Regions from separate parts of the Streptosporangium roseum DSM 43021 genome, predicted to be linked through region 2. Evidence: riboswitches for the same ligand, from Rfam matches in the RefSeq annotation. Region 2 holds a riboswitch; each other region holds the start of a gene.
What was found. Region 2 has a riboswitch for cyclic di-AMP ahead of SROS_RS13035 (C40 family peptidase). Riboswitches for the same ligand answer to the same signal wherever they lie in the genome.
Positions count from the first base shown of each region.

Region 1: linked by a shared signal. The riboswitch ahead of SROS_RS35255 (coiled-coil domain-containing protein) and the one ahead of SROS_RS13035 (C40 family peptidase) in region 2 are both predicted to bind cyclic di-AMP.
Region 3: linked by a shared signal. The riboswitch ahead of SROS_RS54285 (hypothetical protein) and the one ahead of SROS_RS13035 (C40 family peptidase) in region 2 are both predicted to bind cyclic di-AMP.

Region 1 covers NC_013595.1:8,064,220-8,074,146, forward strand. The annotation lists gene SROS_RS35225 (alpha/beta hydrolase) at 1-507, shown strand, start outside; gene SROS_RS35230 (AI-2E family transporter) at 479-1,534, opposite strand; gene SROS_RS35235 (TIGR03086 family metal-binding protein) at 1,770-2,360, shown strand; gene SROS_RS54610 (50S ribosomal protein bL37) at 2,357-2,566, opposite strand; gene SROS_RS35240 (HD domain-containing protein) at 2,585-3,181, shown strand; gene SROS_RS35245 (DeoR/GlpR family DNA-binding transcription regulator) at 3,266-4,066, shown strand; gene galT (galactose-1-phosphate uridylyltransferase) at 4,063-5,142, shown strand; cyclic di-AMP (ydaO/yuaA leader) riboswitch at 5,214-5,349, shown strand; gene SROS_RS35255 (coiled-coil domain-containing protein) at 5,403-6,326, shown strand; gene SROS_RS35260 (WD40 repeat domain-containing protein) at 6,487-7,830, opposite strand; gene SROS_RS51390 (hypothetical protein) at 8,117-8,272, shown strand; gene SROS_RS35265 (GNAT family N-acetyltransferase) at 8,283-9,071, shown strand; gene SROS_RS35270 (DinB family protein) at 9,052-9,558, shown strand; gene SROS_RS35275 (MarR family winged helix-turn-helix transcriptional regulator) at 9,545-9,927, opposite strand, start outside.
Region 2 covers NC_013595.1:2,923,371-2,933,297, reverse strand. The annotation lists gene SROS_RS13055 (AMP-dependent synthetase/ligase) at 1-288, shown strand, start outside; gene SROS_RS13050 (glycosyltransferase family 4 protein) at 488-1,612, opposite strand; gene SROS_RS13045 (M48 family metallopeptidase) at 1,609-2,886, opposite strand; gene SROS_RS13040 (hypothetical protein) at 3,002-3,787, opposite strand; gene SROS_RS13035 (C40 family peptidase) at 3,865-4,353, opposite strand; cyclic di-AMP (ydaO/yuaA leader) riboswitch at 4,460-4,618, opposite strand; gene SROS_RS49495 (hypothetical protein) at 4,619-4,843, shown strand; gene SROS_RS13030 (hypothetical protein) at 4,917-5,180, opposite strand; gene SROS_RS13025 (TetR/AcrR family transcriptional regulator) at 5,462-6,121, opposite strand; gene SROS_RS13020 (AAA family ATPase) at 6,559-7,143, shown strand; gene SROS_RS13015 (LemA family protein) at 7,590-8,159, shown strand; gene SROS_RS13010 (C40 family peptidase) at 8,410-9,387, opposite strand; gene SROS_RS13005 (hypothetical protein) at 9,488-9,927, opposite strand, start outside.
Region 3 covers NC_013595.1:8,513,869-8,523,795, forward strand. The annotation lists gene SROS_RS37235 (alpha/beta fold hydrolase) at 1-528, opposite strand, end outside; gene SROS_RS54285 (hypothetical protein) at 728-1,330, opposite strand; cyclic di-AMP (ydaO/yuaA leader) riboswitch at 1,552-1,701, opposite strand; gene SROS_RS37245 (DUF4253 domain-containing protein) at 2,286-3,080, opposite strand; gene SROS_RS37250 (VOC family protein) at 3,309-3,719, shown strand; gene SROS_RS37255 (helix-turn-helix transcriptional regulator) at 3,854-4,258, shown strand; gene SROS_RS37260 (pyridoxamine 5'-phosphate oxidase family protein) at 4,248-4,757, shown strand; gene SROS_RS48230 (beta-N-acetylhexosaminidase) at 4,864-6,750, opposite strand; gene SROS_RS37270 (carbohydrate ABC transporter permease) at 6,747-7,586, opposite strand; gene SROS_RS37275 (carbohydrate ABC transporter permease) at 7,583-8,521, opposite strand; gene SROS_RS37280 (extracellular solute-binding protein) at 8,518-9,780, opposite strand.

The sequences.
Region 1 (9,927 bases), 5.1 Mb from region 2:
GTCCTGGAACAGGTCCTGACCGGCCTGTCGTCCCCGGACGCGGAGGGATCCGCCAGCGTCCAGACCGCGATCCAGTGCGCGGACCGGGATGCCTCCCGCGACCCCGAGACCTACTACCGCGACATCCAGGCCCACCGCGCCGACGAGCCCCTGTTCGGCCCGCTGACCCGCCACCTCACCCCCTGCTCGTTCTGGCCGACCACTCCCGCCGAACCGCCCACCCGGGTCCGCAACGACGTCCCGGTCCTGATGGTGGGCGCCACCGGCGACCCGGCAGCCACCTACGCGGGGCAGCGGGCCGCGCACCGCGCCCTGACCGGCTCCCGCCTGGTCACCCTGCGCGGCGCCTTCCGCCACACCGTGTACGGGGGACTCTTCTCCCCCGGGAACGCCTGCGTCGACAGCGCCGTCAACCGCTATCTGATCGACGGCGTCATGCCCGCCGCCGACACCACCTGTTCCGTCATCCCGGCGTCCGTCAAGGGCGGCCGGGGAGCCGGCCGCTGATCAGCGGGGTGGCCCAGCGGGCCGCGGGGTCGGAGTCGATCAGCAGCGCGCGGGCGAAGGCGCTGAGCGGCACCGCCAGAATCGCCCCCAGGGCGCCGAGCTCGTAGGCCCACACGAGCAGGGACAGGATGGTGACCGTGGTGGACAGACCGGCCGACTCCCCTACGAACTTGGGCTGGATCACCGACTGGATGACGAAGTTCAGCACCGAGTAGACGACCACCACGGCGACCATCGTGCTCGGCCCGGAGTCCAGCAGCGCCAGCAGCGCGGGCGGGATGACCCCGATGACGAACCCGATGTTGGGGATGTAGTTGGTGATGAACGCCAGCAGTCCCCAGAGCAGCGGCAACGGCACGCCCATGATCCACAGGGCGGCGGTGTCGAGCACCGCCACGATCAGCCCGAAGACCGTGGAGACGATCAGATAGCTGCACGTCCCCCGGGCGAACTCGCTCAGTGCCCCGACCGTGTGGGGCCGCGAGGTCCGCAGCGACCTGATCGCGTCGTGCGTCACGGTGGCGTCCAGGCTCATCCCGAACAGCAGCAGCGCGATCAGGATGAGGGCCGAGCCGATGCTGAGCAGCCCGCCCAGGAAACCCTGCACCAGGCCGATGAGCGCGCCGGGGTCGAGCTTGCTCAACGCCGAGTTGACCTGTTCCTGGGTGATGCCGAGGTGGTCGATGCCCCGGGCGATCGAGGCCAGCAGCCGCTGGTACTGCGCGGCATAGGTGGGCAGCAGGGCCACGAGCTGCGCCGCCGAGACGACCAGCGAACCGACCAGTGCGACGAGCAGCAGCAGGACGGTGAGAAGCGGGACCGCGACCAGCACCCACGGCCTCGCCCCGCGGCGGCGCAGCCAGACCCGGAGCGGGCTCACCGCGATGGTGAGGGTGAGCGCCAGGAAGGCCGGGCCGGCGATGTCGGCCACCGCCCTGATCCCGGCCAGCGTCACCACCGCGGCGGCCAGCCCGAGCAACAGCCTGAAGCCAGTCGACGATCTCGCGGGTCCGGATGCTTCGGCCATGGGTGACACTATGGCGCGACACGCTCACGGAGAGCGCCAACCGCGCCGCAGCGCCGTCTCCTTCAGCGGACCCGCCTCCCCCTCTTACGCATGAGGGGAATTATGGCGAGATGGCGTGACCGCTCACTGACGTCGCGATGACCGCCGGATGAACCCCACGGTCGGATGCCGCGCCCCCGGCCGATCATGCCCCACGGGCCCGATGACGGGGTGCCCCTCAGGAGTTACGGTCGAAATGACGACTCGGGAGGACATGATGACTATCGACATACGTGAGGCCTACCGACGCACCCTGGATGACTTCGGCGCTCTTGTGCACCGGATCCGGCCGGAACAGTGGGAGAACAAGACGCCGTGCGTGGACTGGGACGTGCGCGCCCTGGTCAACCACGTGGTCGGGGAGAACCGCTGGGCCCCGGAACTGCTCGCCGGACGGAACGTCGCGGACCTCGGCGACGCTCTTGACGGCGACCTGCTCGGCGACGACCCGTTGAAGGCGTTCGACACCTCGGCGGTGGCCGCCGCCCAGGCTGCGGGTGACGAGCGTTCCCTGACCTGCGTCGTCCACCTGTCGTTCGGCGACGTGCGCGGCGAGGAGTACATCACCGAGCTGTTCGCCGACGCGCTCATCCACACCTGGGACCTGGCCCGTGCGATCGGCGCCGACGAGCGGCTCGACCCCGAGCTGGTCGAGGCCTGCGCGGCCTGGTTCGCACGGGCGGAGGAGGGTTACCGCCAGGCGGGGGTGATAGGAGAACAGCAGCCGGTGGCCTCGGGCACCGATTCCCAGACCAGGCTGCTCGCCTCGTGGGGGCGCCGCAGCTAGCGGGCCGTCGGCCTTTTGCCGTGGTTGGCCTTGCGCTTCCTGCGTGACCGGCTCTTGCGCGCTCGCCTGCCCATGCCGCGCCCCTTCCGTCGGGTCCGGCCTTCACATTCCTCCTCGGACGCGCGCCGTACAAGACCCGAGGCGTGCCGTACGGGATCCGGGGGGCGAGCCGTGCGGCGGAGGCGGCGGGCACGACGGCCGGCCATGGTTTTAGGCTCCCCCGCATGAGCGCGAATCTGATGGACCGCTGGCGGTCGCTGGCCGGGCCCGAGGCCGAGAGCCTCGGCCAGGACCTGATCACCCGGTACGGCGAGCCGCACCGCAGGTATCACACGACCGACCACCTGGAGGCCGTACTGGCCCACATCGACACGCTGGCGGAGCACGCGGCGGCCCCCGACCTCGTACGGCTCGCGGCCTGGTTCCACGACGCCGTCTACGACCCCCGGCGCGGCGACAACGAGGAACGCAGCGCCCGGCTGGCCGAACGGACGCTGCCCGAGATGGGGCTGCCCGCCGGAGCGGTGGCCACGGTGGCCCGCCTGGTGCGGCTCACCCGGACGCACGACCCCGCGCCGGACGACGTGGACGGCGCCGTGCTGTGCGACGCCGACCTGGCGATCCTGGCCGCCCCGCCCGAGGTCTACGCGGCCTACGCGGCGGCCGTACGCCAGGAGTACTCCTTCGTCCCGGACGACGCCTTCCGTGCCGGCCGGGCGGCCGTGCTGCGCTCGCTGCTCGACCTGCCGACGATCTTCCGGATCGCCGATCTGGAGGCGGCGGCCAGGGCGAACATCCACGCCGAGCTTGAGCGGCTGTGAGCCACTATTCACCAGGATCCAACAGCGATCACCCAAATCTCCTGTGATAATTTGGTGGAATCTGTTTGATTAAGGAGTGGGTCAATGCTCGCCCAACAGCGGCAGCAGGCGATTCTGGAACGGGTGCGCAGCAACGGCGGGGTCAGGGTCGCCGACCTCGTCCGCGAGCTCGGCGTGTCCGACATGACGATCCGCAGGGATCTCGAAGTGCTGGCCGAGCGCGGGCTGGTGGAGAAGGTCCACGGCGGGGCCACCGCCGCCGGCCCCGGCTCGACCGAGGAGCCCGGATTCGCCGCCAAGTCGATGCGCCAGCAACCGGAGAAGGAGGCGATCGCCCAGTACGCCGCCCAGCTCGTCCGGCCCGGCACGGCCATCGCGCTGTCCGCCGGCACCACGACCTGGACGCTGGCCCACTCCGTGGTCGACGTGCCCGACCTGACCGTGATCACCAACTCGATCCGGATCGCCGACGTCTTCCACCGCTCCCCCCGCGCCGACCGCACCGTCGTGCTGACCGGTGGCGTCCGGACCCCCTCGGACGCGCTGGTCGGCCCGGTCGCCGTGGCGGCCATCCGCGGGCTTCACGTGGACACCCTGTTCCTCGGCGTGCACGGGATGGACGCCCGCGCCGGGTTCACCACTCCGAACCTGCTGGAGGCGGAGACCAACCGCGAGCTGGTCGCCTCCGCGCACCGCCTGGTGGTGCCCGCCGATCACACCAAGTGGGGGACGGTCGGGATCAGCACGATCGCCGAGCTGTCCCAGGCCCACGTCGTGATCACCGACTCCGGCATGCCGGACGAGGCCCGCGACGAGCTCACCGCCCAGGTCGGCGAGCTGATCGTCGCCGAGGCGCGGCCGGAGAGCGCGGTGCTGAGCCGATGAAGCGCACGATCACCCACCTGGCCGACGGGCGGGAACTGTTCTACTTCGACCGGCACGACGACGCCGACCGCGGCGCGATCGACAAGCGCGACCTGCCGCCCCGCCCGCCGGCCTCCGAGCTGCGCTACGACCCGCTCACCGAGGAGTGGATCGCGGTGGCCGGGCACCGCCAGGGGCGCACCTTCCTGCCGCCGGCGAGCGAGTGCCCGCTGTGCCCGTCGACCCTCGGCAACCTGACCGAGGTCCCGTCGAGCGCCTACGACGTCGTCGTCTTCGAGAACCGATTCCCCTCCTTCTCCGCCCAGAGGGGCGAACACCACCAGGTGGGGGGGCTGAGCGAGGTCCGCCCGGGGACCGGGCGGTGCGAGGTGGTCTGCTTCACCTCCGACCACGGCTCGTCCTTCTCCGAGCTCTCCGCCGGCCAGGTCGAGCTGGTCATGGAGGCCTGGATCGACCGTACGGCGGAGCTGTCCGCGATGCCCGGCGTGGAGCAGGTGTTCTGCTTCGAGAACCGGGGAGCGGAGATCGGCATCACTCTGGCCCACCCTCACGGCCAGATCTACGCCTACCCCTACGTGACCCCGCGCACCAGGCTCTCCCTCGGCGCGGCCGAGCGCCATCGGGAGCGGACCGGGGGCAACCTGTTCGCCGACGTGCTGGCCGCCGAGCGGGAGGCCGGGATCCGCGTGGTCGCCTCGAACGAGCACTGGACGGCCTTCGTCCCCGCCGCGGCGCGCTGGCCCGTGGAGGTCCACCTCTACCCGCACCGCCAGGTCCCCGACCTGGGCGGGCTGGAGCCCGCCGAGCGCGCGGCGTTCGGACCGCTCTACACGGAGGTGCTCCGCCGCCTGGACGGGCTTTTCGGCGTGCCCATGCCGTACGTCGCGGCCTGGCACCAGGCGCCGGTGAACGTCGGCCGGGAGCTGTCGTACGCGCACCTGGAGCTGTTCAGCATCCGCCGGGCGCCGGACAAGCTGAAGTATCTCGCCGGATCGGAGTCGGCCATGGGGGCTTTCGTGAACGACGTCCTGCCTGAGGAGACGGCGCGCCTTTTACGTTCTCTTGTCACAGGATGATCACTTATTAGTCTCAGATTGGGGTCGCGTTACCCAGGGTTTACCACTACTATCCTCACACATCGGACCTAATGTCCGATATGCCTAATTCCGGGCGCGTCGCCCGGGAGCCGGGGACCCACCGCACTTGGGGTGAACCACTTCGGTGGAAGGGCTTCCTCCAGCCCGAACCCGTCAGCTAACCCGGTAGGCGGAAGGAGAGGAGAGTCGTGGCGGCTCTATCCCCCACGTTCCGTCGCCATGCGGCTTTGACCATTTCCATGGTTTCGGCCCTAGCGTTCACCCTTGGCACGGCTACCGCGGGTAACGCGACCCCCAAGCCGAAGGAGTCCCAGCTCCGCGCCGAGCTGGCCCAGCTCAACAAGAAGGTCGACAAGCTCATCGAGACCTACGCGGCCAAGCGCGAATCCCTCAAGAAGGCCCAGGCCGCCGAGAGCGTCGCCAAGACGGACCTGCGCAAGGCCGAGGAGAGCTACGCCGAGGCCGAGAAGCAGGTCGACACCCTCGCCCAGTACCGCTACCAGAGCAACGCCGTCGACCTGCCCTCCGTGCTGTTCTCCACCGACATCGGAGGCCTCGCGATCATGGAGCAGCTCAGCGCCCAGCAGAGCACCTACCTGCAGGGCTTCGCCCTGAGCCGGGACCTCAAGAAGCAGGCGGCGGACAAGGCCGCCCAGCTCACCAAAGCGATCGGCGAGGAGGCGGCGGCAGTGGAGAACCAGCGTGAGGAAGCCGAGCAGGTGATCGACGACATCGAGAAGAAGCTCGACGCGCTCGTCCCCACCGGCTCCGGCCGCCGCGCCGACGGCAGCTGGGCCCCCCAGCTCCCCGCCGGCGCCGACAACATCACCGACCGCACCCGGATCATGCGCGAAGCCATCAAGAAGCGCTTTCCCCTGCCCTACCAGGTCGGCTGTTACCGGGCCGCGAACGACGGCGGCGAACACCCCCTCGGCCGCGCCTGCGACTTCATGATGAGCACCGGCGGCTCGATGCCCTCGGCCGCCCACATCAAACTCGGCGACGAGATCGCCGCCTGGACCATCAAGAACAAGGCCGCCCTCGGCGTCAAATACGTCATCTGGCGCCAGCGCATCAACTCCGGCTCCGGCTGGCGCCCGATGTCCAACCGCGGCGGCATCACCGCCAACCACTTCGACCACGTCCACATCTCGATGTACTGAGCTGCTGGGGCGCTGACCTGCGGTTAACGCGTCGTGGATGGCTCTCGGGGCACACTACGCGTTCACCGCCGCCAACATTTCCGGGCTTCTCGATCACCGAGTGGCACCCGGCCCCGTCGTCAAACGGTGTCAGCCGTCAGCGACATGGTCGGACAGGGCATCATGCGGAGCCCGGGCTGATGAAGCAGACGGCAAGGACGTCAGAACCCCCTCCCCCGTAGTCCGACCAGTCCGCGCCGCCCGCGTAGCGGGCCCAGTCCGCCTTGTCGATCTCCGCGTTGGTGTTACCGCTGCAAGCCGCCCGCTCCGGGTCGGCGACGACCTCGGCGAGGCCCCTGAGATCCCACAGGGAGACCCCGCCGGGGCCGGCCGCCAGGGCGATGCCGCCATCGGCGCTGAGAGCCACGGAATCGATCTCCCGCGCGTATCCCTTCAACGCGGCCGTCCGGGCCGGCCCGGACGGGGCGGAGAGGTCCCAGAGAATCCCGGAATCGCTCGGTCCCGCGAGCAGGGCGATCTTCCCGTCGGAGGTCAGGGCCATGTCATAAATGTCGGCGAGGGGCACATCGAACACAGCCGTGCTGACCGGACGCGACCGGTCATCGAGGTTCCAGAGCCCGGCCCGATACGCGTTTCCAGCGAGGACGACGCGCCCGTCCGCGCTCATCGCCGTCGCCGCGGACTTCGCGGGCAGGGCGAGGCCGGCCGACTTGACCCGGCGCGAGGGGTCGGCGAGGTCCCAGACCGTCACCGCCCCATCGCCGTCCACGGTGACGGCGCCCCCGCCGTCCGCGCTGAGTCCGAAGTCGCGAATGTAGGAGGAGGTGCGCGCTCTCGTCACCGACAGGCGCGCCGGACGAGACCGGTCGGTCAGATCCCATACGGTCACGTTGCCGTCGTCGTCGGCGATCACGGCCGTACGGCCGTCGCGCGACACCGCCGCCGCCAGCACGCTGCCGGCGTCCTTGGTGGTCTTCCCGCCCGCCAACGCGGCCATCCGGATCGGCTTGGCCGGATCGGTGAGATCCCACACGATCGTGACGCCGTCGTCGCCGCCGGTCAGCGCGGTCCGACCGTCGAAGGACAGCGCCACCGCGCCCACGTCCTCCTTGTGCCCCTTCAGCACGGCGATCCGGTCGGGCTTATCGACGATCTTGGGGTCGAGCCGGGTCGTGAGGTCCCATACGCTCACCTCGTCGCCGGCACCGGTCAGGGCGATCCGCCCGTCGCCGCTCAGCGCCACCTCGCCGGAGGCGACCGGCGTGAGTTCATCGCCGCGTTCCCCGACCAGGGTGTCGATCAGCCCCGCCCGGGTCTGCCCGTCAGAGTGGATCTTGACTGCGGCCAGGCCGAGGTCCCGAGCCGTGCCGGGGGCGGCGTCACGTAGTTCCGCGGCGTGGAGCGCGAGCCCATGAGCCAGTGCGAGGCGCTCCTGAGCCGACGCCCTGTCACGCTCACGCTTCCACACGAGTCCGGCGGCGGCCAGGAAGACGGCCAGGAGCACGGCAAGTACGATCGCGCACGTTCTCCAGCGGGCGCCGCCACGCGCATCCACTTGCCGGACGCCGGCCAGGTCATTCATCTCGGTCTCCAAACCGTCCGGCTCACAATGGTGCGTACTCTTTTTTGAGGACACGCCCGTACTCCGGGCCGCACTTTGAGTTCCCCCGGCGGGGATCGCCGTTGATCACGCAGTCATAGGTCAGAGTGAACACCTGAATGCCCCCCGCGTCACCATGTTCCCTGCTTCCCCGAGCGCAGCGCTGATCGCGCTCTGTTCGATCTCCTTGATGATGCCTCCGCAGGCTCCGGTCGACCGGCCGTATCTCCCGAGCGTCGCCGAGCTCTCCGTGCTCGCGGCCCTGGGCGCCGGATGCGGGGCGCCGGAAGTGGCCCGGCCCAACGGCGCGGTGGTGGACCTCGGCGCGGGTCCGGCCGCCTCATAGGGTTGCCTCCATGACCGCTGAACCGGCACACGGCGTCCACGCCGCGCGCACGACCTCGCTGCACCTGGCCACCCGGAACGCCGCCGCCTTCTGGACGGCTCTCGCGCAGACCCGAGGGCACGGACTGCTCACCCGTCCCGGTTTCGTCGGCGTGGACGGAGGCGCCCGCGGCGGCCTGCGCGTCCTGCTTCTCTCCCCGGAGCCGGACGCGGGCGATCTCGCCGAACTGACGGAGCTGGCCCGGTGCCGATCAACCGGCGGGGTGGTCGTCGAGGACCCGTTCAGCTCGGTCGACCTCGGCGATCTGGGGCTGAGCCCTCGGCGGCTCCCCGTCATGATCCGCCGCCCCGGTCCGGTCCCCGCGCCACCGGCCGTGGAGGTCGACCGGCTAGAGCCGGGCGGGCGGCTGGAGACCGCGGAACGGATCGTGGTCGACGGATTCCCGCTGCCGGGCTTCCAGCCGTACCGTCCGGGCGAGGTGCTCCCCCAGAGCCTGCTGGAGCGCCAGGAGGTCGACCTGTTCCTCGCCACCCGGGACGGGGTGCCCGCCGGAGCCTGCATGACGGTCACCGATGACGCGGTCGGCGGGGTCTACTGGGTGACCACCCTGCCCGAGCACCGCTCCCGCGGGGTCGGACGGGCACTCATGCACGCGGTCCTGGGACACCTGAAGGGTTCTGTCACCCTGACCTCGGCGACGGCCGGCAAGCCGCTCTACGACTCCCTCGGGTTCGACACCGTCGCCCACGCGACATGGTGGACTGGCATGATGAGGCCCCATGACCGACAGCCGCGTTGACCCTCCCTACGCCGCCGCCGAGACCCTCATGCTCCAGTCGTGGCTGGACTGGCACCGGGAGACCCTGGCCGTGAAGTGCGCCGGGCTCTCGGAGGAGCAGCTCCGCCTGCGCGCCGTCGCGCCGTCCACGCTCTCCCTGCTGGGGCTGGTCCGCCACATGACCGACGTCGAGCGCTACTGGTTCCGCAACGTCCTCAACGGTGAGAACACCCCGGGGATCTACTGGTCCGACCTGCATCCCGACGGGGAGTTCGACCTGGTGGACACCGCCTCGGCCGAGGAGGCGTTCACCCGCTGGCAGGGCGAGATCGACCACGCCCGCGAGGTCTCCGCGGGGCTGCCTCCGGACACCCTGGGCAAGCAGCAGCGCAAGGGGGAGGACGTCTCGCTGCGCTGGATCCTCATCCACATGAGCTCGGAGTACGCCCGGCACAACGGCCACGCCGACATCATCCGCGAGCAGCTCGACGGCGTCACCGGAGAGTAGTCGGCTCCTGGATCGCCTCGGCGATCACCTGGTCGAGGTTGGCCAGGTCCGCGGGGTGGGCCATGGCCGCCTCGGCGAAGCGGGTGAGCAGGCGGGCGAAGGCCTCACGGTCCGCCTCGTCCCAGTCGGCGATCAGCCCGTCCAGGTAGGTCCGCCGGTAGTGGACGACCACCTCCAGCACCCTGCGCCCCCGCCCGCTGAGCACCAGCCGGGCCCGCCGGGCGTCCACCTCGGACTCCTCGCGCTCCACGAACCCGGCACCGATCGCGTCGTTGACGAGCCTGCTGGCCGTGGAGGGGTCCACGTCCAGTTGCTCGGCGACGGCGCCGACGGTCACCTCGGGCACGTCCAGGCTCAGCTTGTGCACGG
Region 2 (9,927 bases):
GCGATCATCACCCTCGACCCCGAGGCGCTGGAGCAGTGGAAGGGGTCCAACGGCAAGACCGGGGCCACCATCGCCGACCTCAGCACCGACCCGGCGATCCTCGCCGAGGTGCAGAAGGCGGTGGACCGGGCCAACAGGTCGGTCTCCAAGGCCGAGCAGATCAAGAAGTTCACGGTGCTCGACAGCGACATCAGCGAGGAGAGCGGGCACCTCACCCCGACCCTCAAGGTCAAGCGCAACATCGTGATGCGCGACTTCGCCGAGCACATCGACTCCCTGTACGGCTGACGCCGTCCCGGGTCCGGCGGGCCCGGCGGGCCGTGTACGCGGTGAACCGCCGGGTCACCGCCCGGCCCACTCGGACCGGCGCGCGTCAGACCCGGCCGCACGGACCGGCGCGTCAGACCCGGCCACTCGGACAGTCGCGCGTCAGACCCGGCCGCACAGACCGGCGCGCGTCAGACCCGGCCACTCGGACAGTCGCGCCTCAGGAGGGCCGCGCCGGTTCGAGCAGCCGGGCGAAGCGGGCGGCGACCAGCTCCCAGTCCCACTCCCGCGTGACCCACTCGCGCCCGCGCTCGCCCATCGCCCGCGCCCTCGCCGGATCCGTGAGCAGGTCGATGAGGGCCCCGGCCACCTCGGCCGGGGAGGTCCCGTCCACGACCAGGCCGGTCTCCCCCTGCAGCACCGCGTCGGGGGCCCCGCCCGACGAGCCCGCCACCACGGGCAGCCCGCTGGCGGAGGCCTCCAGGTAGACGATGCCGAGCCCCTCCACGTCGATGCCGCCCAGCCGGGTACGGCACGGCATGGCGAACACGTCTCCGGCGGCGAGGTAGGCGGGCAGCGCCGCCGACGGCACCGGCCCGGCGATCCTGACCGAGCCGCCCATCGGCCGGGCCAGCCGCTCCAGGGTCCTGCGGTACGGCCCGCCGCCGACGAGCAGCAGCACGCCGTCCGGTACGGCCCGCAGCACCTGGGGCCAGGCCCGCAGCAGGACGTCCTGCCCCTTGCGCGGCACCAGCCGGGACAGGCAGACCACGACCGGCCGGTCCCCCAGCCCCAGCGCCGCGCGGACCTGTCCGGCGCCGGCCTCCGGCCGGAACAGGCCGGTGTCGACGCCGGGCGCGAGCCGTACCAGCTTGCCGCCGGGGATCACCCGGGCCAGCCGCTGCCTGGTGTACTCCCCCAGGTAGGTGACCACGTCGGCGTGGCCGCCGATCCTGGCCAGCAGGCGGCGGGCCAGCGGGACCTGCGCCCAGGAGGCCTCGTGGCCGTGGGTGATCATGACGATGCGGTCCGCGCCGGCGGCCCGCATCCTGGGCGCGAGCAGCCCGAGCGGGGCCGCCGCCCCGAACACCACGGTGTCGCACTTGAACTCGGCGACCAGCTCCGCGGCCCGGCGGGCGACCGCGCGGGTGGGCAGCATCAGCGAGGTGGGGTGCCGCACGACCGGGTACGGCTGCCGCGCGTCGAACGCCTCGCAGCCGGGCCACCGCGGGGCGTAGACGACCACCGAGTCCGGCGGGCGGCCGGCGGCGAGACCGTGCACGAACGACTGGATGCCGCCCGCCCGGGGCGGGAAGTCGTTGGTGACGACCAGCGCGCGGTTCACGGCTCCCGCATGCCGTTCAGCAGGGCCCAGGAGCGCGCCATGGAGATGCGCTGCGGCGCCGTGGGGTGGGAGACGTAGAGGAAGTATTCGAAGGCGTCCGGCGACAGGTCCGAGATGTTGGTGACCGACAGCCGTCTCTGCATGGACACGAACGCGGCCGGATCCCTGGTCAGGTCCAGCGCGTGCGCGTCGGCGCGGGCCTCGATGTGCCTGCTGACCAGGTTCTGCGCCGGCCCGGACAGGACCGTGGCCAGGCTCAGCAGCCCCATGACCAGACCCACCGCCTTCGGGTCGGCCACCGAGGCGATCCCGGTGCGCCGCCGTACGGGCCGCCAGGACGTCACCAGGTAGAGCAGGCACGCCCCGCAGGCCGCGCCCAGGGCGCCGACGAGCGTGCCGTACAGCACGTCGCCGGCCTTGGCGTGGCCCAGCTCGTGCGCGACCACCAGCTCGACCTCGTCGGCGGGGGCCCTGAGCAGCGTGTCGTAGACCACGATCCTGCGGGTCGCGCCGAAGCCGGAGACGTAGGCGTTGAGCGCGGTGGTCCGTCGGGAGGCGTCGGCGACGAGGACGTCCTCGACGGGCACGCCGTCGCGGGCGGCCATGCCGAGCAGGTCGTCGCGGAGCTGCCCGGCGGGCATCGGCGTGAAGTCGTTGAAGACCGGCTCGATCAGCACGGGGTAGGCGAAGGAGGCGGCCACGGTCAGCGCGAACGCGCCGGCGGCGGCGGGGATCCACCAGCGCCGGTAGCGGCGCGCCAGCGCGACCACCGCGAGCACCATGATCGCGGTCAGCCCGGTCCTGATGCCGATGTTCTTGGCCCGGTCGGCCGCCCAGGCCGGCCAGTTCTGGGTGGACAGGCCGAACTCGCGCAGGTAGGTCTCCGACCACATGCCCAGCGGCCAGCGGAGGATCTCCACCGCCACCGACAGGACGAGGATGCCCAGCAGCACCCGCAGCCACCACGGCCCCCTCAACCGGCCGAGCAGCCGCGCGCCCAGCGGGGTGCTCACCAGGACCCCGGCCACCACCAGGGTCAGGCCGAGCGACAGGTAGGCGGGCACGCTGACCGCGGCGTCGAAGGCCTCGGAGCGTGCGATCTGGTCGGGGGTGAAGTCACGGGTCGGATCCGGCGGGACGGACGGGGCGGCGGCGGGCAGAGCCCGCCAGGGCGTGGTGAACGCCACGATCGCCAGCGTGGCCGCGCCGAGGGCGGCCAGCGCCCACCCCGCCACCCGGATGCCCGGGAGCGCCTCCGCCGTGGTCGTCGTCATCGGGACCCTCCCCGCAGGCGCGTCGCAGGCCCCGGGGAGACCGGAGGCGTGCCCGCCGTGGCCCGCGCCATGATGATCCCTCCGGAGACCGGAGGCGTGTCCGTCGTGGTCCGCGTCAACCCAGTTCCCTCCGGAGGTGGTCACGCCAGGCGGCGGTGAGCTCCGCCCGCGACAGGCCCAGCGCGCTGCCGACATCGCTACCGTAGAGCCTCACCAGCGCCTTCTCACCGAAGCGCTCCGCGATGTAGCGGCAGGCGAGCCACGCCTCCTCGTAGGCCTGCGCCAGCCGCGGGGCGCCGGGGGCGAAGTCGGCGGCTCCGGGGAGCCGGGCGGGCAGGGTGCCCGCGCGCACCTCCGCTGCCAGCTCGGCGGCGGCCTCGCGGACCCCGATCCCGGCGTCGCGGTATCCCACGTAGTCGGCGAACCCCTCCGACAGCCACATCGGCACCCGGCCGCCGCGGGTCGCGCCGGTGGCCACGTGGGTGAGCTCGTGCGTGATCACCACGTCCCGGCCGGCCGCGCTGAGCCTCGCGTAGCCCGACGGAAGGACGATCACCCTGTCGGCGGTGGCCATCGCGGCCAGCCCTCCCGTGCTCCCGGCACCCGCGAGCGCCGCCGCCTCCGCGTCGGTGGCGGGAAAGAGGATCACCGGCCGGACCGGTCCCCAGATCCGCCCGACGGTACGGCGGGCACGGTCGGCCCTCGACGCCAGATCGCGGAGATCGGCGAGCGGGACGCGGTGGCCGATCACGACGGAGTGCTCCCCGCGGACCACGGTCGCGGCCCCCGGCCAGAGGCCGCGCGTATCCTGCGGGAGCGGCCCCGCCCCGGCGGTCAGGCCGGCGCTCATCAGCGCCAGCATCCCGGTGAGCACGGCGCGGCGCCCTCTCCGGACGGACATATGAGCTGATGTTACTCGACCGGCATGGAGCGGCCCCGTCCATCCGCGGAGGATGGACGGGGCCGATTCGCTCGGGGTCAGCCGCCGGGACGGACCGCTCCGGCGAAGGAGGACTTGTAGTACCCCTTCAGCTTCACGATCCGGACCGTCTTGCCGCTGCTCGGCGAGTGGACCATCTTGCCCTTGCCGACATACATGCCCACGTGGCCCTTGCCGTAGAAGAACATCAGGTCACCGGGGCGCAGGCTGCTCCACGAGACCTTCTTCCTGACGGCGCGGTACTGGCTGTGCGTGATCCGGGGGAGGGAGACGCCGGCCTTGCGCCACGCGTACTGGACGAGCCCGGAGCAGTCGAACGAGCCGGGGCCGGAGGCTCCCCACCGGTACGGATCGCCGATCTGCTTCGTGGCCGCCGAGACGGCCTTGTGTGCCTTCACCTTCTGTCGTGCGACCTTGCTCGTCCGGGTGGTCTTGGCCTTCGCCGTACTCTCGGCCTTCGCCGTGCTCTTGGCCTGGACCGCGACCACGATGTCCGTCGTCGCCTGTGCCGCCGTGGATCCCAGCACGACCGCTCCGGACGAGGCGGTCAGGGTGAGTGCGGCACCGCCGAGGGAAAGGCGGGCAAGGCGCGACAGACGGGGGTTACGCAGGGTGGTAGACAGGATTTCTCCTTGGGGCTTCCACTGATGCCTACCGGGTTAGCTGACGGATTCGGGCGGGGAAGTCGCCCTACGGCATGAAATATGCCGATTCACCCCTGGCCATACCTTGAGGGCCCTTGGGTCCCCGGTTCCATGCCTCCTGGCTGCACGGATTCGGCAGGCCGCCGCGATGGGGTCCAACCCCTCAGGGGAGCGGCGGCCAATTGGATTTTCTGCGGAATGCCTGACCTTCGGGCAGGCATTCGGCGCGGCGACATGGCTTGCCACCGCGACGCCAGAAGGTACTCCGATCACCAAATTTCAGCAAAGCTATGCCAGGGAAATGGAGATCGACAAGCACCCCGCCCGGTTCCGTAATCCCTGCGTGATAGGCGGTTCCGTTATTTTTTTATGACCCTCGTCACATTATTATGATCATCATCCGAAGGCCGTCACTTCTGTAACATTCGTCACACTGCATTCGATCTTCAATTCCTCCGTCCCACCGGGTCGCCGTACCAGGACTCGCAGGCGTTGCCCGCCTCCGCGGGCACCGCGCCGGGCTGGAGGTACCGGCCGAACGCCGGATCGTACAGGCGGCCGCCCAGCCGGACGGTCCCGTCGAGGGTCTCCGCGGGGCTCCGCGTGCCGCCCAGCCAGCCGTACCGCCGGATCTCCGACCGCGCCACGCCGTACTCGTCGTAGTCGAGCACCGTCGCGGTCCCGGTCTCCGGCTCCAGCTCGGTGCCCACGTCGCCGTGGATGGTGGTGGGCTGCAGGCGGGCCGGCCCCTCCCTGCCGACGACCCTGGCGCCGCCCGGCGGCGTCGTAGATCGAGCGGGTGGACAGCAGCTCGGCGCGCTCGGGCGCGTCGAACCGGGTGATGGTGAGCTCGGCGAGACGGTAGCTGTCCTTGCCGAGTGCCGGCGCCCGGTTGTGCGCGGTGAGCTCGCGCACCACGCGGCCGTACCGGTCGTACTCGGCGACGGACAGATGGCCGCCGGGGACGAGGGCGCCGACCGCCCGGCCGTTCTCAGCGAGGGAGCAGCGCGTCCCGCATCACGCCCGCCAGCCAGTCGCGGAAGGAGTCGGCGGGCCAGTCGCACCGCTGCACCATGGCGCTGTAATGGGCGGGGTCGTTGAGGAGCCACATGACGTCGACGGCCCGCTCCCCGTCGAGTCCCGGCCGCAAGGGCCCCGTCGACCGCAGGCGCTCGACCACCATGCGCGCCCCCGCGCGGCGGTTGGCCTGCAGCGTGTCCCACAGCTCGGTCACCTCGGGCGCCGCGTCCGCGGCCCGGCGGACGGTCTCGAAGAGCGCCGCCGCGCGCCCCCCGATGAGCACGCACACCTGCGCGTAGGCGTCGAGGACGGCGGCCTGCGTGGTCGCGTCCCAGACGGGCTTGAACCACGGCCGGTCGGCCACCGGGACGGGGGCGTCGTCACCGGCGAGGGCCTGGTCGAGCACCTCGCGCAGCAGCGCCGGCTTGGAGCCGAAGGCGGCGAAGACGGTCGGGCGCGCGACACCGGCGGCGACGGCGATGTCGGCCAGGGAGGTGGCCACGTAGCCGTTCGCGACGAACAGCTCGCCGGCCGCCGCGACGATCGCCTGGCGCGTGCGCCGCGTGCCGTCCTCACGGAGGCGGGACTGGTAGCGCCTTTTCGGCTCCTGATCCTTGACCACATTCAGCACGCTATCGTTATATTGACCATACCGATGTCTATCGAAAAACGGGGAGGCACGGCAGCGCCGACGCCTGCCCGCACCCGCGACCACCAGCGCGGCCACACCGCGTTCGGCGGCCGGCCGCGTGTCCCCCCTCACGGACAGAACGCCCGCACGGGACAGAACGCCTGGCCCACGGGCACAGGCGCCCGCGACGTCCCCGGAGTGCAGCCGTACCGCGTCACCGTGGCCGGGGACCGCCCACGCCTGGCCCACGGACGGGGCCGCCCACGGCGTCCCCCGCACGGGCACGGCCTCACCGCCCGCCCACGGCGTCCCCCGCACGGGCACGGCCTCACCGCCTGCACCCTCGGCGAGGCGGCCGGCGGGCACTGCGCTTCCGGAATCGCGCGATTGCGATTATCCTGACCCGTCCGCTTACGCGCTGTTCTGCGAGGTGCCGCTTGGCCGCCCCGGTCTCCGCCGAGACTCTGCACTATCCATCCGGGTCGCTGGTGATACTCACCGGACTGCCCGGCGCGGGCAAGAGCACCCTCCTGGACCGGCTGTACCAGCTGCGGGGCACCGAGACCCGGCCGGTGACGATCAGCGCGGTGCGAGTGATCGACTCACGGCAGTCCCGCAACCTGTGGGCTCGCCGCCTCGCCTCGGCGCCCAAGCGGATCCGCACCCCGATCGTGCACGCCACCCACGTCTGGCGCATCGCCCGAGCCGTGGCGGACGGCCGCTCCGTCGTCGCCCACAACCGGGGGACGTGGCCTCACATGCTGTACGGCTTCGCCTGGCTCGCCCGCCGCTCGGGCGGCGAGTTCCACCTCATCATGCTCGACGTGGATCCCCAGACCGCCCGTGCGGGCCAGCGCGCCCGCGGCAGGGTCGTGGCCGACGCCACCTTCGCGCGCCATTGCCGCCGCTGGCGCGTGCTCGTCGCCCACGCCCGCACCGGTACCCTCCCCCCGGCCTCCAGCGTCACCGTCCTGGGCCGAGCCTCCGCGGATCTCCTCCAGGCCATCCACTTCGACAGGTGACCCGGCGCGGGCCATCCGCTCCGGCAGACGCCCCTGTACGGCCATCCGCTCCGGCGGACGAGCCCGCGGGGGGAAACCGGACGGCGAAATCGAGCCGCCCCCGGACGGCGCGCTCGTCTCCACCACGCCGGGCACGTCACCTCCACCACCCGGACACGTCACCTCCCTCCTTCCCCAGGCACGTCACCTCCACCCTTGGGCACGTCACCGGCCTCGGCGGAGCCTTCGCCGGCCTCGGCCACGAGGCGGCCGCCTTCATGACCGGACACGACGGGCGCGAACCGACCTCGGGCACGAACCGACGACGGGCACGAACCAACCTCGGGCACGAACCGGCCTCGGGCGCGAAATGCTTCTGCAGGCGAGGTGCAAGGGGTCCGGGGTCAGATGGTCACCGCGCGGCGGACCGGGTCCGCGCACGCCGCCACTCTCCCCGGGAGGCTCCCTTGGTCACTCAGGCCGTTCTCGTCTTTCTCGCCCTGGTCCTCGTGCTGCTCCTCGTCCTGCTCATCGTCTCGACCTACAACGGCCTGGTCCGCAAGCGCAGCGCGGTGGACGACGCCTGGGCCCGGATCGACGTGCAGCTCAAGCACCGTCACGAGCTCGTCCCCGACCTGGTGGAGACCGTGAAGGGCCACGCCGCCCACGAGCGGCAGGCCCTGGAAGCGGTGCTCGCCACGCGCGCCCAGGCGATCAGCGCCCAGACCCGTGCCGAGCGGGCGACCGCCGAGAACACGCTGTCCGGGGCGCTGCGAAAGCTGTTCGAGGTGGCCGAATCCCTTCCCGGCCTGAAGGCCGACCAGAACTTCATCGAACTGCGGGAGGAACTGGCCGCCGTCGAGAACCGGATCGCCTCCTCCCGGCAGCACCACAACGACGCCGTTCTCATCTACAACAGCGTGATCCAGATGGTCCCGGCCAACATCGTGGCGGGCGTGACCGGCTTCGCGCGGCGCGAGTACTTCCGGGCACCGGATGAGGACTGCGGCCGGGTCCGGGCGCGGTCCCGGCGATGAGGTCCCCGGCCTCCCCACCATCCCCTTTGTCGCCGGACAGAGCCGGACGGAGCCGGACGGAGCCGGACGGAGCCGGACGGAGCCGGACGGAGAAGAGCATCGTCGGCCAAGCCCCCTCGGGCGGGGGCAGGACGGTGAGGGACGGCCCTTCCCGGGAGCAGGAAGCCCACCGCCACCGCACACAGGACGACGGCAACCACCGCCGCCGCCGAAAGCCGCCGCCGAGGAGCAGGCGGCACGACCTCGGGCGTCAGGGGCGGACGGCCCCGACCAGGCGGCGGCCGTAGGCCGACAGGGGGACGACCTTGACGACGTCACCGGTCTGCGGAGCATGGACGATCTTGCCGTTGCCCGCGTAGAGGCTCACGTGGCCCAGCCCCTCGCTGAAGATGAGGTCCCCGGCCTGGAGCTCGCTGATGGAGACCTTGCGGCTCGCGCCCCAGCTCCACTGCTCCCAGGTCGTGCGGGGAAGGCTGACGCCGCCGCTGCGCCAGGAGGCCTGGACGAGGCCGGAGCAGTCCCAGCCCCCCGGGCCCGTGCCGCCGTACTGGTAGGGCTTGCCGACCTGGGCGAAGGCGAAGGCCAGGGCGGCCCGGGCGTTGCCCGAGGCCGGGCCGTTGTACTGGATCCCGGTGCTGTTGGGATTGCCGCTCTGGAAGGTGCCCAGCTCGCGCAGGAGCTTGGTCTGGGCCTTCACCATCTTCTCGGCCTTGGCCTTCTCCGCGGCCAGCTCGTCACGCGTCTTGTCGGCCTCGGCCAGGGCCTCCTTGGCCTTGTCGCGGCTCACCCGCAGCAGCTTGTTGGCCTCGTCGAAGGCGCCCAGGGACCGGGCGCGGGAGGCGGACATCTGGTCGACGGCGGCCAGACCGCTCAGCAGCGTTCCGGGGTCGGGCTGGTTGATCATGCTCTCCCAGCCGCTCACCCCGCCGAGCTGGTAGCTGCTGACCGCCATCGTGACGAGCTCCTGGCGCAGCCCAGCGACCGTGGCGTTCTGGCGCGTGAGGTCGCCGTTCAGCGTCCGGTACTTCTTGCGGGCCTTCTTCAGCTTCTCGCCGGCCTGGTTGTACTTCTCGACGACCTTGTCGGCCTGGTCGTTGAGCTTCTCCAGCTTCTTCTTGGCCTGGGCGACGGTCGGCTTCGGCTCGGCGAAGGCACCGCCGACCGGTAGCAAGAACAGCGCGAGCGCCACCCCCACGGCCATCGGCATCCGCCCGAACCCAACCGGCATACCCGCCACGGCCACGACGCCGCCTCCCCCAGTGCAAAGACCTGGGCGGAATAGTACAGAACCAGTAAGGGTTAGCTCACCTTTTTGGCTGTTTTGCTCTTTACGCGCAGGTGGCGATCCCGCAGATCTTCGCGGTCATCCTGGTGGCGTCCTTCACCTGGTCGGCCCAGTCCCGCTTGACCGGCTTGTAGTACTCCCCGGCCCGGAGGTAGACCAGCACCGCGTTCCCCTTGCGGACCACCACGCTCCGGTCTCCGCCGATGCCGACCTTCTTGCCGTAGTAGGCCTGCCCGGAGACCTTCAGGGCGTCGTCTCCGAGGCCGGTCACGGCGGTGGAGGCGTAGCGGTAGCCGGCGCCGCTGTCGCTCCTGGCCCCGCACGCGGACAGCGCCGCGCGGACCTGGGCCATGGCCTGCTCCGCGGCCGCCTTGGAGCCGTACAGGAGCACCTGCTCGACCTTCATGAAGTCCGGCACACCGGTGAATGTCACCGTCCGCGCGGCCACCCGGCCCGCCTTGCCGACGGCGCCCCTGCCACACG
Region 3 (9,927 bases), 4.8 Mb from region 2:
CGAGCCGATGACCTCCCAGGTCACCAGCGACTGCCGGATCGCCGTCTCGCGATCGGCCGAGACCGGCCCCATGAGCGCCGCCATCGCGGCCTTGCTGGGCGGGGCGGCGTGCGGGCTGGGTGTGGACATGATGGAGGTGAGGCTGCGCACCCGGCGCGGGTGGCGGATCGCCAGCGACTGGGCGATCATGCCTCCCATCGAGGCGCCGACCACGTGCGCGGACTCCCAGCCGAGCGCGTCGAGCAGCCCGGCGGCGTCGTCGGCCATGTCGTCCAGCAGGTAGGGGGCCCGCCCGTCGCCGCCGAAGGCGGGCACCGCGGCGTCGCGGAGATGGGTGGACTCGCCGGCGTCCCGGTTGTCGAACCTGACCACGTGGTGCCCGCGGCCGGCGAGCAGCTCGCAGAACCCCTCGTCCCAGTGGATGAGCTGGGCGCCGAGTCCCATGATCAGGAGAAGCGGGCGGCCCGCGGGCGAGCCGAAGGTCTCGTAGGCGAGCTCTATGCCGTTCGCCGGAGCGCGCAGGATCATGGCGCTCCCGCCGCGCCGGTCATGCCGGATGCCGTGCTGGTCACAGGAAACAGAATGTCATTCGGTAGAAATGAGAGCAAGAGCGGACACGCCGTACGGCGTGTCCGCTCTTGCTTCTCGACGGGGGTGCGAGCCGGGGAGGTGGAGGGGGCTCGCGGGGGACGCGGAGGAGGGCTTCCACCCTCCCCGCGGTCTCGCGTTACTTGTTGACGACCTGCGGCGGGGTGGCCGGGTTGTTGTCCATGCGGCCCCACGCGCCGGCGGAGAACGGCACGGGGTAGTTCTTCTTGCCCACGCCGTTGCCCCACTTGGTGATGACGTAGTCGACCTTGATGTGGCCCATGCCGCCGTTGCCGTCCACGCCGAGCGTGTCGGAGTTGAAGGTGCCGCCGGTCAGGTCGGCGAAGGTCTTGGCGTCGAGGTCGATCATGACGCCGCTGCTGGAGGGCACGCCGGGACCGCGGTCGCCGACGAAGAACTTGGCCTTCTTGCCCTTGTAGACGACGTAGCCCTCGGTCAGGAGGGGCCAGCTCGGGCTGGCGATCATGCCCTTCTGCATGGGCTTGCCGCTCGCGGGCAGGCCGGTGTCGCCTGCGCGGCCGGAGGAGTCGTCCCAGAAGTACGAGGCCTTGGTGGAGCCCTTCAGCAGGACGCTCTCGGCGCCGGACTCGGAGCCGGGGGTGGAGGAGGCGCCGGCCGCGGCGGGGAGCGCCGAGACGACGCCCGCGGAGGTCAGGACGCTCGCACCGAGGAGGGTGGCGGCCAGGAACCGGTTCTTACGTATGCCAAGGGAGAAACGCATGAGGTAGAAGACTCTTTCGCGAGGGAACGGGGAGGACGCGTGCGCCGTGAAGAGGCGCAGGCGAATACGCGCTCACAGACAGAAGAGGCGTAGCCGGGCAGCCCAGGCGCTACGCGGAGCGCGGTGGGGGGCGCCGCGTTCGGACGCGGCAAGGAAGTCTTAGAGGGTCGGCGCCAATGAGGCGGGTACCGACAGGAAGAGGGCGGTGTGCCCCATTGGTGATCTCCTCTCCATCTCGTCTACCGGGTTAGCTGACGGATTCGGGCGGTGGAGTTGCCCTACCGCCGCAGGTTCGCGGCGGATTCACCCCAAGAAGTGGGTCCCCGGTTCCCGTGGCCCTGACGGCCTCCGGGATTCGACGTCGGCCGGCCGCTCCTTCCGCTGAAGGGCAGGTCACCAACCGATCACGAATAGGACACTAGCGCCCATTCAGGCACAAAGCAAAACAAAACCCATGGAAAACCCAGAAGATCTACCTTCATCGGCCAAGAAAGGGCCATTGGCCAAGTCTTGACCACTCCGCCTGAGACGTTGACCTCACCGGGACTATTGGGAAAGTTATCTGATAGTTAACCGATGATCATGCCCTTGACCTGCATGTCCTTACTTCTCATCCCCCGCCGCATCCCGCTTGACGAACAATTGCAGGATTGCCGCGGTCGTCGCGGCGGCCGGCGCCCCGGCCCTTCTCACGGCGGTGACGTTCACCTCCGCATACATCCACGGGTCGATGGAAACGCCGGTCAGCCGGGGGTTACGCGTGCTTCTTGAAAGATCCGGAGACGCCTGACCCGCCGCGTGTAAAGCCCCGGTCACGACCGGCGATACCCAGCCGCCGGACGGCTGGAACGGGCAACCTCGCCGACGCCGGCGGCAAGCAATGCCTGCTCGTCCACCCGCCGCACGCGTGAACCGCGGGCGAGACCCGCCGCTCCGGCGCTTCCCGCTCGGATGATCAGTCCCACCAGAACGACCAGGCGTTCCTGCCCATGATCTCCTGGGCGTAGTCGACCAGCGTCCCGGCGCTGTAGATGACGCTGTCGGGGCAGAACGTCCAGTGCTCGGCGGCGACGTGCAGGGCGTGTTCGGGGGTGACCGGGGGGGCGGCGACGCTCAGGTCCAGGGTGTTGAAGCCGACGCCGACCACCCGCGCCCCGAACCTGTCCTCCCAGCTCCGCACCACGGCCGCGAGCGGGACCATCCACTCGTTGTGGTTCAGCGCGCCCTGCCATCCCATGACGGCCAGCACGTCGGCCCCTCGATCCGCCGCGACCAGCCCGAGCGGGGTCCTGCGCTCGGCCACCATCCCGGCGTACCAGTCGGCGACCACGCCGGGATCGGCGGCGAGCTTCCCCGAGGCGGCCGGCCCCGGGCACCGCGGGCCGAAGGGGGCCAGCAGTTCGAGCTGGTCGGCGTGGGCCTTCTCGATCCAGTCCGACCACACCTCGGCCATGAACGCGGCGGCGTGGTAGTTGTCGATCTCGGCCACCGCGTCCGGGGCGATCTGCCCGGCCGACCACGGCTGGACGGAGTCCTCCAGCAGCACCGGCCACAGGCCCGAGCGCCCGTGCTCGGCCCGCAGCCCGGCCCAGAGCTCGCCGGAGACCGGCAGGTCGCTCAGCCAGAACGCCGGACGGTGGTCGATCGCGAACTTCGCGTAACCGGGATCGGGCCAGACCACGTCCCCGGGCGGCAGCACGCTGGAGAGCGTGCGCCCGTCACCGCCGTCGGCGAACAGCTGGCCCAGCACTGGCGGAAGTTGCCCACGCTCGCAATCGCTCATCCCTACCGATCCGATCCTGCCCACGGGTCAATTTTGGCCTGTCAGGCACTCCGAGCGACAGTTAGCCCCGGGACCGGGCGAAAATCATCGGTATCACGCCGGACGGGAGCCGGCGCCGGGCGGCGCGCGACAGGTGGCCGGGCGGATCAGGAATCGAGAAGCACCGGTCACCGCGCCGCAACTAACGTGACCGCTATGGACATCACCATTCACACGACCTCCCTTCCTCATGACGACCCGGACGCCGCCCTGGTCTTCTACCGCGACACCCTCGGCTTCGAGGTCCGCAGCGACGTCGGACACGGCAAGATGCGCTGGATCACGGTCGGCCCCGTCGGCCGGCCCGGCACTTCCATCCTCCTGGCGCCGCCGGCCGCCGACCCCGGCGTCACCGAGGACGAGCGCCGCACCATCGTCGAGATGATGGCCAAGGGCACCTACGGCTGGATCCTGCTGGCCACCCCCGACCTCGACGGCATCTTCGAGAAGGTGCAGGCCGGCGGCGCCGAGGTCGTCCAGGAGCCGACCGATCAGCCGTACGGCGTTCGCGACTGCGCCTTCCGCGATCCCGCGGGCAACCTGATCCGCATCCAGGAGCTTCGCTGAGCCGTCCGGCGACCGATCGGGCCTCGGTGGCCGGTGCTTCCACGCCTCCCCGCGATGCCGGCCACCGGACCGAGGCGTTCTCCACCCTCGGCTTGTACGCAGGTGTTTGCGAACATCGATGAAAGGGTTCCCTCATGTGTCATCCCGCATGGGCGCACGCGCTTGTCGCCGCGCAACGACTGGTCGACTTCGCGCGGCTGCGCCGCGTCCGCGACCGGATCGACCGGGAGTACGCGCGGCCGCTGAACGTCGAGGCACTCGCCCTCGACGCGGCCATGCCGGCCGTGCACCTCAGCCGGCAGTTCCAGATCGCGTACGGCGAGTCGCCGTACGCCTATCTGACGGCACGTCGCGTCGAGCGCGCGACGGCGCTGCTGCGTCGCGGCGATCTCAGCGTCACCGAGGTCTGCTCCTCGGTCGGCTGCTCATCGCCGGACACCTTCAGCGCCCGCTTCACCGAGCTGGTCGGCATGTCGCCCACCACCTACCAGCGCCGCGCGGCAGACCGCCGGGGCCCGGGGTTGACCGATGAGCGCTAACCTGACCACCGTGAACCCTCCCGCCCGCGCCTTCGACCAGCGCATCCGCGACACGCTGGACCGGCTTGAGCACGACGTCGACGCCTGGTTCGCCACCGCCGACCCGGCGGGCCTGCCGTACCTCGTGCCGCTGTCGTTCCTCTGGGACGGCCAGGCCCTGCTCGTCTCCACGGCCAGGACCAACCCGACGGCCAGGTTCCTGGAGGCCACCGGCAAGGTCAGGGTGGCGCTCGGCCCCACCCGCGACGTCGTCCTGATCGACGCCGAGGTGCGCGAGGTGATACCCGCCGCCGAGATCCCGGCCGAGGTCGGCGACGCCTTCGCCGTCAAGGCGGGTTTCGACCCGCGCAAGCAGCGCGGCGCCTACCCCTACTTCCGGATCGTCCCGCTCCAGGTGCAGGCCTGGCGCGAGGCGAACGAGCTCGCCGGGCGCGATCTCATGATCGACGGAAAGTGGCTCAGCGCTCCGGACACGGATCGATCTCCCGCAGCCGGGTGAGGAGGTCGCGCGGCTGGGCGCCATGCGGCACTTGCCCGGACGCCCCCCACTCGGCCTCCATCGCCGCGGCCGCCGACGGCACGGACGGCGGCCGCGGTGACCGGCTTCACCCCTGGTGCTTGCCGACGCCGAACTCGGCCACCATGGCCTCGCGCCGGGCCTTGCTGATCGGCCAGCCGGGCGCGTCGGGACGGCTCTGCCAGGGACGCGGTCCCGCCGCGGGCCGGTACTCCACTCCCAGCGCGTCGAGCCGGGCCGTGTGCGCCTCCAGCCGCCGGGCGAAGTCCGGGTACGGCGCGCGGTCCGCGGACCACACGACCTCGGCGAACGCGCACAGCCGCGGGAAGACCATGTAGTCGACGGCCCTCGGGGTGTCCATGTGCTCGGTCCAGACGTTGCACTGGGCTCCGATCACGCGGGAGCGCTCGTCGGCGGTCAGCCCCGCCGGCTCGGGTTCGAAGGCGTGGACGTCCTGGAGGGAGAGGGGCGGGCCGACGGGGATGGGCTCGTCCGGCAGCTCCGACTGGCGATAGTCGAAGTAGACAAACATGTCCGGGCAGGAGACCACCTGGTGGCCGGCCCGCGCCGCCACGGCCGCCGCGTCGGGCCCGCGCCAGGCCGCCACCGTCACACCGGGCACCGCCCCGCACTCCAGGATCTCGTCCCAGGCGTACGGCACGCGCCCCCGTCCGGTGACGTGTTCGGCGAGGGCGGCGACGAAGGCGGCCCGCGAGCGGGCGTCACCCGGGCACTCGTCGCCGCCGATGCCCACGTGCGAGCCGGGGAACAGCTCCATGACCTCGTCCAGGACGTCACGGCAGAAGTCCAGCGCCGCGGCGGAGGTGACGTCGAGGCAGTGCGGGGAGAGCCCCCACGCGGCGCGGACCCCGACCGGCCCCGCACCGTCGGCCGCGTCCGGGCCGTCGGCTGTGTCCCGGCCGTCGGCCACTCCCGGAGCCTCGGCCGTGTCCGGGCGGTCAACCGCCTCCGGGACGCCGGCCGCCTCCGGGACGCCGGCCGCCTCCGGGACGCCGGCCGCCTCCGGGGCGAGCCAGGGGTAGGCGGCGACCGCGGCCTGGGTGTGACCGGGCAGGTCGATCTCGGGCACCACGGTGACGTACCGCTCGGCCGCGTAGGCGACGATCTCCCGCACGTCGTCGGCGGTGTAGAAGCCGCCGTGCGGGCGCGGCAGGAAGGTCTCGTGCTGGCGGGAGCCGAGCATGCTCGACGACCGCCAGCCTCCCACCGAGGTCAGCCGGGGATACTTCGCGATCTCCACCCGCCAGCCCTGGTCGTCGGTGAGGTGGAGGTGGAGCACGTTCAGCCGGTGCAGGGCGAGCAGGTCGATGAAGCGCAGCAGGTCCGCCTTGGGCATGAAGTGCCGGGCGACGTCCAGCATGCATCCGCGCCAGCCGTACCGGGGCCGGTCCTCGATCTCGGTGGCGGGCACCGTCAGCGGGCCGCCCGCGACGGGCGCCCGGCGCAGCGCGGCGGGCGGGAGCAGCAGGCGGAGGGTCTGCGCCCCGTAGAACACTCCCGCGGCGTCACCGCCGGTGATCCGCACGCCGGAGGGGGTGATCCGGAGCCGGAACTCCTCGGCCGCCAGACCGGGGCCGAGCGCCAGCACGATGCGCCCCTCTCCCCCGGCCGCACGCTCCGCGTCCGCGTCCGCCCCGGCACCGTCCCCGCCGGCGACGCCCGGGATCCCGGCCCCCGACGGCAGGAGGGCGCAGCCGGTGGCCGGGCCGAGTGCCGAGCGGAGCCAGGCGGCGACGGCGGCCAGCTCGGGCGGGGCGTCGAGAGCGGTCCCGGCGGTCAGCGTGAACTCGCCGGAGCCCGGCCGGACCGAGGAGGGCAGCGGGATCAGGCCGTACGCGGCCGCCGGTCCGGAGCCCTGCCCGGGAGTTCCGGAGCCCTGGCCGGGCGGGGCCGGATGCCGGGGGGCCGGTCGCGGGGAGGGGGATCCGTGCGAGGGCCGGTCCTGGGGGGTCAATCCTTCACCGCCCCGCCGAGCCCTGCCACCAGCCTGCGCTGGACGGCCACGAAGAAGATCAGTACAGGAATGGTCATCAGCGTCGAAGCCGCCATGATTCCTCCCCAGTCGTTCTCGTCGGGTTTGAAGAAGACCAGCAGGGCCGCGGGCAGGGTCTGGTTGTCCTTGGCCGAGATGATGAAGGTCCTGGCGAAGATGAAGTCGTTCCAGGCGGCGATGAAGGAGAACACGCTGGTCGCGATCAGACCCGGCGCGACGAGGGGGAACAGGATCCGCCACAGGATGACGGAGCGGCTCGCGCCGTCGATCATCGCGGCCTCCTCCAGCGCCTCGGGCACCGCGGCCACGAACCCCCGCATCATCCATACCGCGAACGGCAGCGAGAAGGCCAGGTGGACCAGGACGAGCGAGCCCAGCGTGTTGAGCCCCACGCCCGGCACCGCCGTACCGATGTCGCGGATCAGGAAGAACAGCGGGATGGTGAGCGCCTCCACGGGCACCATCTGCGCCACCAGGAACATGATCAGCACGGTCGTGCGGAACCGGAAGTGGAACCGGGTGACCGCCACGGCGGCGAGGAAGGCCACCAGCGCGGACAGGACGACGACCGTCAGGGCGATGCCGAGACTGTTGAGGAGGTATCTGCTGAAGTTCTCGCCGCCGAGCACGCGCTGGAAGTGCTCGAAGGTGGGGGCCAGGGTCCAGGGGCGGACCTCCAGCGACTGGATCTCGCCCGCGGGCTTGAGCGCCGAGAGGACCATCCAGTAGATCGGGAAGAGCGTGACGACCGCGGCGACCACCGCGACGGTGTTGGCGACCAGGCGGGATCTGCTCACAGCTTCTCCCCGCTGCGGTAGAGGGCGCGGATGTAGAGCAGGGTGACCACGAGCAGGATCAGCGTCATGATCACACCGATCGCCGAGCCGAGCCCGTACTCCGAGGAGCCGAAGGCGGTCTGGTAGGCGTAGACGTTCAGCACGGAGTTCTGTCCCGCGATGCCGCCGCCGTTGGTCATCACGTAGATCTGCGTGAAGATCTTGAAGTCCCAGATGATCGACTGAATGACCACGATCGTGACCAGCGGCCGCAGCATCGGCACGATGACCCGCCAGAAGCTGTGCCAGGCCGAGGCCCCGTCGAGCGAGGCCGCCTCCAGCACCGAGCTCGGGACGGCCTGGATCCCGGCGTAGAGCGTCACCATGACGAAGGGGAAGGAGTGCCAGACCACGGTCGCTCCGACGATGCCGAACGTGACCCACTTGTCGTAGAACCAGTTGTAGCCCTCGATGCCCAGGAGCTGGTTGACCAGGCCCAGGTCGGCGTCGAACAGGAACATCCAGACCGTCGACCCGGTCATCGCGGGTGCGGCCCAGGCGGCCATGGCCGCCAGCGACAGCAGCAGGCGCGGCACCCTGCCGGCCTTGGTCAGCACGACGGCGAGCGCCGCGCCGACCGCCAGGGTCGCGATCACCAGGGCGGCGGCGAACACCACGGTCTGCGCCAGCACCGACCAGAAGCGTTGGTCGCCCAGGAGCGTCGCGTAGTTGTCGAAACCGATGAAACGCGTGGGCTCGCCCCCGCTGACCTGTGCCTGCCGGTAGTCGAACACCGACAGCAGGCCGAGCATGTAGATCGGGTAGCCGAAGAGCGGCAGCAGCACGGCCGCGGACGGCAGCAGGTAGAGCCAGGGCCGGAGCCTGCCCCTGGGACGTGGCGGCGCCCGGCGGACCCGGGTCTCCGGGTCCGCCGGCGCCGTGGTGACCGTCGTCATGACCGGCCGAACGCGGCCTTCACCGCCGCGGCTGCCTCGTCGGTGGCCTGCTCGACGGTGGCCTGCTTGGTGGCGATCTTCTGGAGCATGGTCGGGATGACCTTCTGGTTGTCGATCTTCACCCAGGCCGGGTCGATCGGCACGAAGCGGGTGCCGGCCGCGACGGTGTCGAGGAACGGCTTGAGGAAGGAGTCCTTGGCCGCGAGCTCGTCACGGGCCGAGGTCAGCGTGGGCAGGTTGCCCATGGCCTCGTACATCTTGGTCTGGTAGGCCTTGCCGCCCAGCAGCTGCAGGAACTTGACGGCCAGCGAGCGGTGCTTGCTGTTCTTCATGACGCCGAGGTTGTTGCCGCCGGAGAAGGCCGGGGCGATCGTCCCCTCCTTGGCGCCCGGCAGCGGCACCACGGCGTACTTGCCCGCCGCCGCTCCCGCGTCGACCGCGGAGCGGCTGAAGTTGCCGAGGATGCCCATGGCCGCCTTGCCGCTGGCGAACAGCTCGACGGTCTTGCCGCCGGTGAGACTCGCGCAGGCCTGCGGCGGGCAGTTGTCGTCGCTGAGCAGGTCGGTGTAGGCCTGCACGCCCTTGCGGGCCTCGGGGCTGTCGAGGCTCTCGATGTCGCCGCCGGCGTCCCAGACGAACGGGAGCGCGCCGAAGGTGTACTCGCCGCCGACGGCGATGCCGTACAGCTCGGGCTTCTTCTTGCGGATCTCACGGGCGGCCGAGGTGAGGTTCCCGATCGTCGTGGGCGGCTTGAGGCCGAGCTCCTCGAAGACGTCGGTGCGGTAGTAGAGCGCGCGGATGCCGATGTACCAGGGCAGGCCGTAGACCTTGCCGTCGACGGTCGCGGACTTGAGCAGGTCGGCGCCGACGTCCTTGCCCTCCGTCCAGCTCTGCAGGTCGGCGCTCAGGTCGGCGAAGCCTCCCGCGGCGGCGTACTCGGCGAGGTCGGTGTTGCCGTACTCGGCGACGTCGGGGGCGCTCGCCGGGTCGTTGAACGCGCCTTTGAACTTCTCGTGCCGGGCGGGCGTCGTCGGGATGTAGGTCACCTCGACCTTCACATCCGCGTTGGCGGCGCCGAACTCCTTGATCGCCTCTCCGACGATCTTCTCCTTGGGGGCGCGGTTGGGCTCGTCGAAGAGCCACACTCGCAGGGTCCCGGACTTGTCGTCGCCGCCGCTCGCGGACGGGGCGGTGGAAGGGGCGCACGCGGCGAGGGCCAGCAGGGCCACACCTGCCGCCGCCCAGTTCAGGATCTTCACAGCTCTCTCCTCCTGTTGGCGGCAGACCTTAGGAAGGGGGCGGCGGTCGCGGGAAGAGGCCGCGTATTTTGTTGTGCAGTGCAGAACCTTGTGCTGCAAAGTGGCGTTTGAAGCCTCGGCTCCCCTAATTTGACCTGCGTGTTCGAC